2 regions of the Pantoea sp. X-Soil-YNGN-775 genome follow, and region 2 is predicted to be linked to the other one. Evidence: predicted binding sites of a transcription regulator. Region 2 holds the regulator's gene; the other holds the start of a gene.
What was found. Region 2 encodes Fur, which represses iron uptake genes when iron is present. Its sites were predicted from a motif close to ATAATAATGAGAACNACTATCAA; they were not measured.

Region 1: fhuE (ferric-rhodotorulic acid/ferric-coprogen receptor FhuE) is a predicted target of Fur. The motif match lies at 2,442-2,464, and genes of this name have one in related genera.

Annotation. Positions count from the first base shown of each region.
Region 1 covers NZ_AP035945.1:3,465,423-3,468,548, forward strand. Annotated here, with positions in the region: gene fhuE (ferric-rhodotorulic acid/ferric-coprogen receptor FhuE) at 144-2,252, opposite strand; gene AC6I8I_RS16150 (DODA-type extradiol aromatic ring-opening family dioxygenase) at 2,745-3,126, opposite strand, start outside.
Region 2 covers NZ_AP035945.1:1,174,407-1,177,532, forward strand. Annotated here, with positions in the region: gene glnS (glutamine--tRNA ligase) at 1-484, shown strand, start outside; gene AC6I8I_RS05470 (hypothetical protein) at 718-1,113, shown strand; gene fur (ferric iron uptake transcriptional regulator) at 1,184-1,627, opposite strand; gene fldA (flavodoxin FldA) at 1,980-2,510, opposite strand; gene ybfE (LexA regulated protein) at 2,643-2,918, opposite strand; gene ybfF (esterase) at 3,084-3,126, opposite strand, start outside.

The DNA of each region.
Region 1 (3,126 bases), 1.9 Mb from region 2:
AAATAACTATGCTGGCTGATGCTGCCGATGAAGGTATAATATCATTAAAAAAATTACCTTCTGACTTTAATTAATAAAAACTTTTTAATATCAATGTATAATATCACCCGCAAAAATGCTTGCGGGTGATATTTATTCTACATTTAAAACTTATAAGTCAGAGATGCAAAGATCGACCTTCCTGTACCATACGCTCCCTGATCATAAAAACCCAGAACGCTGTAATATTGTTTATCAAACAAATTGGCAATATTAACCTGCGCAGTTAGTGCGTCACTAATATCGTAACGAGCATATAAATCTACTAATGAGTATGACCCTTGGTTAATTCGGACATCCTTATCGTTGTAGCTGATGTCAGTATAAGTTCTGTTCTGCCACCTCAGACCACCACCTACGCTAAGTCTGTTGTTAAAGGTAGCCGGTTTATACGAGGTAAAAGCTTTAACCGTTGTGCGAGGTAACTGCGTATTGATGCTGCTGTTGTCGGCAGTGTCCATGACGTAACGTGTATAACCTAAACTAACATCCCATCCTGGCATCAGGGTACCGTTCGTTTCAATTTCGAATCCTTTGCTAATGGCTTTATTAGATGCAACATAAGCCTGATCCGAAGAGTTATTTACATAATTCGAACCATCAGCAACGGCAATGTTAGATTGTTCAGTGCGGAAAATGGTGAATGATGACGTGAATTTATCGTCCAGCGTTGACGCTTTAACTCCTGCTTCATAGTTTTTGCCATCCAGCGGCTTAAGGTATGAGCCATCTTGATTACGATATGTCTGAGGGCTAAAAATACCAGAATAGCTGGTATATAACGAATAGTAATCGTTGATATCATAAACAATGCCCGCGTAAGGTGTTACCTTACTTTGCGTAGTGCTATCTGAACCAGTTGTTCTCCAGTCAGTGAAACGTCCACCTAAAATAAGCTTGGTCTGATCTGTTAGATTTAGTCTGCTGGTTGCATACAAGCTGCGTTGATAAATACTCTCAGTGCCCTCATCATGGTAGGGTCCCCAATCAGGCTCAGCGACATCACCATTAAATGAATAGATATTTTCAACAATGATTTTTTTTCGATCGGTTCCGTATGAGTGATTTCTTTGACGACTAGCACTGGTCCCAATAACTAATTCGTGTTCTCTATTAAAGAGTTCAAACGGGCCCTTAGCATACGCATCAGCTGAATAAACCCTGCGAGACGAAAGATATTTAGCTGAAGTATAAGTTACGTTTCCTGTTGACGCATCAGGTGAATCACTAAACGACGCAAGTTTCTCATCTGCTTTAGTTTCTGAATAAGAGCTGTTTAACTTGAATTCCCATCCGTTATCAAAGAAATGATCAAGAGAAATAAAAACGCGGTTATTGGTTGATAGCCAGTGCGTCCAGTCTGGGGCGGTGTTAAATGATCGAGGCCAGTTTATACGATTCCCCGCAGAATCAAGATAGGACCATCCTCCCCATGTCGAGGCACCAGGCTTAGATTTCTGATAATCATATCCGATACTCAGTACAGTATTCGTACCCAAATTGGCATCGATCACACCGTAAAAAAGCTGATTTTTTTTATTGTATCTATCTAATTGTGAGTCTGCATCCTGGAGGGTTGTGATGAAACGCCCCCGAATATCGCCATCTTCAGATAATGGAGTGCTGACATCTAAGGTAGTGCGATATTGATTCCATGATCCGACACCTGCACTTACTGAGCCAGTAAACTCTCTGCTTACAGCATGTTTTCTTACCATATTCACAGTTGCGGAAGGGTTTCCCGTGCCTGTAAGCAAGCCATTTGCTCCTCTGACAACTTCCACACGATCATAAATGGATAGGTCCATATTTGTATCGAGATATGAACTTATTGAGCCTGTTGTAGTAGGCAATCCATCATAGGAAAGATTATCAATACGATATCCACGCGACCAGTAAGTATAACGTTCAGAATCATAACTGCTTTCAGATATTCCTGTCGTATTTTTAAGGGCATCACCAATTGATTGCATGTTCTGATCTTGTATACGTGCAGGTGTTATAATTGAAACTGATTGTGGCGTTTCTTTAATGGATAAATCCAGTTTTGTTGCGGCCGTAGACTTGTCAACCGTGTAGTTTCCCGAAGATTCTCCAGTAACAGTTAAAGTATCGTTACTATTTTCCGCATAAGTATAGGAGCCAAATGAAATCAGGCTTAATACACACGAGGCTTTGATTAAATTACAATTTATAGCTATTATTCTTCTCAACGCTAAATTCCTTATGATTTATAGCAAGCATAAATATTTTGCACATTCTTAAATGTGATATTTAACTAAAGCATCACCTACATATAATTTAATTAATATTTAGTTTTTGCATGGCTGCAATATAAATATTTATTCATTCTCAATTAAATTTCAGGTGCGCTCTGGAGCACACTTTTCGCTTAAAAACAAATGATAATCATTCCCATAATCTATTTATTGGAAGCGATTCCTGATGTCGCGTTATCGACAAACTATATCGATAACGCGACAAATCAGCAGCCTGAAGCTGAGAAATGACTGAAGGTTCATTCAAGAGGTGTTGTTTTTTGGGGCACACTTGTACCCGACAAATAGGTAATTGAAGTGAAGGACGTCGCACGTGCATTCATCGTACAGCTTAATTTAGTACTTCATCTTCCTCATTAGTGATTAATGATTTCAGACGTATGGTGCAGAGCGTCATAGTAAAAATAACGCGCTGCACCCATTCAATTAACTCTGTCCCGGATAAGATAGGTAGCTCATTCCGGTGATCCATTCAGGCACGGATTCATACGCCACATAATCTGGTCGCGCGCCTTTCATTGCCCCCATAAGTGCAACCCAATTGAGTGCTTCGTGTCCTCCATGACCACCGCGTTCTTCCACCTCTGCGTAGGTCAAAGCACGCATGTATTCAACATCACCAGCTTCAAAACGCTCAAGCATTTCCCGGTCCCACTCTTCATTGACAAGTGGGTGACTTTTGCCGAGTGGCCATTCCATTTTGCTCATCATATCGATTTCATACTGCGCAAAATCAGTATAAAGAGAAGGATCGTTGACCAAGGCTTCTTTACCGATGGTTTGATAGACTTTCATGCGTTGCAGCAGT
Region 2 (3,126 bases):
TGAAGAGGCCAACAAGCAATATAAGCGTCTGGTACTGGGCAAAGAAGTTCGCCTGCGCAACGCCTATGTGATCCGTGCTGAGCGGGTGGCAAAAGATGAAGCGGGCAACATCACCTGCATCTACTGCACCAGCGATGTGGATACCCTGAGTAAAGATCCTGCTGATGGCCGCAAGGTCAAAGGCGTGATCCATTGGGTGTCGGCAGACCACGCGCAGCCAGCCGAGTTCCGCCTGTATGATCGCCTGTTCAGCGTGCCAAATCCGGGCGCAGCCGACGATTTCCTGTCGGTGATCAATCCAGAATCGCTGACTATCAAACAGGGCTTTGTTGAGCCAGGTCTGCGTGACGTGGAAGCAACCACGCCGTACCAGTTTGAGCGTGAAGGTTACTTCTGCGCTGACAGCGTCTATTCGAAGCCGTCACAGCTGGTGTTTAACCGCACCGTTGGCCTACGCGATACCTGGACTAAAGCTGGCGAATAATCGTTGGTGCTGACCTGATAAAATGGCAAAAGGGCGAGGTATCGCCCTTTTTTATTGTCCTGATTTTTGCCATCACCGAGGTTTGTGCTGTCGCCATTTTGGAGTGGTTGTTACGAAATTGTGAGAGAAATCTGAGTTTAAAAAAATTAATCAATTACCAGATGTGAATTATCCGCTTTCAGGTAGGCTATGCCGTCTCAGACATAGCTCAGCGAGTGATATAAGGAAAAAAAATGACCGTTCTCGCCCAGGAAGCCAAACACAGTGTCGTCGTTTTACATCAGCTTATTGAACGTATTTTCAATCAACCCGCCGGGTCTGATGATAGTTTTGAGCTGATGATGTCCTATTTTCATCCTGAATTTCGCATGGTTACCCCGCGCGGAACTCAACTGAACCTGAATGAAGTCGAAGATCTTTTCCGTCAGCTGCAGGGCCAGCGGGAAGGGATGCGCATCGCCACCTGCGAGCACATGGTCATTTCCCATCAGGAGAAAGAGGTCACCGTGCAGTACCGTGAGATGCAGATGCTGAACGGCAATAATCAGAGCCGCATCGCCCTGGCGATTCTGGATTACAGCACCTCGATTCCGCGCTGGCGTTACCTGCAGGAAACCCTGGTTGCCTGACTGACGGCGGAAAAAGAATAAAAAAAAACCGGTGAATTCACCGGTTTTTTTATTTCAGCCTGCGTCAGACTTACTGATCGTGCAGCGTCTCATCTTCACGGCAGTCGCCCAGCGCGCAGTGACCATACAGATAGAGGCTGTGGTTGGTCAGCTTGATGCCGTGGCGGGTAGCGATTTCACGCTGACGGGTTTCAATCGACTCGTCGCTGAACTCAATCACTTTACCGCAGTCCAGACAGATCAGGTGATCGTGGTGATGCTGCTGAGTCAGCTCAAACACCGATTTGCCGCCTTCGAAATTGTGACGGGTCACAATACCGGCATCATCAAACTGGTTCAGCACGCGGTAAACCGTGGCCAGACCAATTTCTTCGCCGATGTCGATCAGGCGTTTGTACAGATCTTCCGCGCTGACGTGATGGCACTCAGGTTCCTGAAGCACTTCCAGAATTTTCAGTCTGGGCAGCGTGACTTTCAGGCCAGCCTTCTTTAATGCGGTATTGTTGTCAGTCATGCGGATTTTGTCCTGTTACTTATATTCACTTTTGTGGCGCTTGGCCTTGAATGTCGATCTTTGCCCATTCTCATTTGCGTCTCATTATAGAACTGATGCAGTGAAATGAAAACCGAGGGGAGTGCCTAAATCACCATGGGCTGTAAGGGATACGTCACCGAGCCGGGGAGGATTTCTGCAGGAGTCTGTTAACATTTCGCTTAGTCCTATCTGCTGCCAGAGAAAATAAGCGGAAGATCGATGCGGGTATTCTACAGATTAAACGAAGAAAGTTAAAAAAATGTGGCTATTATTTCTATAGGAATTTCCGTTGCCTCAATGTGAGCTGGCGCTCACATTGAGTCGGCTACCTTCAGGCTTCGAGGATCTCTTTGAGCTGCAGTTCATCAAAAATCTGCTTAACCCATTGCTCAACGCGCGCATTAGTCAGTTCTGGCTGGCGATCTTCGTCAATCGCCAGGCCGAGGAAGTGGGTATCGTCAGCCAGGCCTTTTGATGCTTCGAAGTGATAACCTTCGGTTGGCCAGTGGCCGACGATCACTGCGCCGTGCGGCTCAATGATGTCGCGGATGGTGCCCATCGCGTCACAGAAGTACTCGGCATAATCTTCCTGATCGCCACAGCCAAACAGGGCAACCAGCTTGCCGTTAAAATCGATCTCTTCCAGCGTCGGGAAAAAGTCATCCCAGTCGCACTGCGCTTCACCGTAATACCAGGTCGGGATACCCAGCAGCAGGATGTCAAACGCTTCCAGATCTTCTTTAGTGCTTTTCGCGATGTCGTGGACTTCTGCAACGTCTTTACCCAGCTGTTTCTGGATCATTTTTGCAATGTTTTCGGTGTTGCCGGTATCGCTGCCAAAGAAGATGCCTACGAGTGCCATGAGTAAAATAACCTCTTAAATCCTGATGATGAGATGTGTGCCGCAGCACATTTCAGCGAATAATAGCAGACGAGACAAACCCGCGGAACGGTTAAAGCCTCGACATTTGCCTCTGCGTGCGTTTTGCCCGCATTAATCCAGTTTGAGTTGCGCCAGCAGCATTTGTTCAATCAATTCGCTACGGCTGAGATTGCGCTGTTCTGCCAGCGTATTGAGCGCTTCGACGGCTTCACTGTTCATTTTCAGTTCGACACGACGAAGCCCGCGCCCTTTGTCACGTTTCAGTTGATTGCGCTTATTGATGCGCAGCTGTTCATCACGCGAAAGCGGACTGGTTTTGGGTCGACCTGGGCGGCGCTCATCAGCAAACAGATCGAGCGTCGTGCGGTCAGTGTGTTCTTTTGCCATGGCTTAGTGAAACTGAATGTGCGGGCGCCAGACGCTCGCCGCGCAGATTATAAATTATTGGCCGTTACCGCGGCAAAATGACCGGCGGCAAAATTTTAGCGCGCCATCATACTCCACGCTAACTCCGGACGCCAATCCTAAACATTTGCCGCCAGGTATTTGCTTTTAAAGCGCAAAAAAGCGACGAACGCTGCGTAATACGGCATCA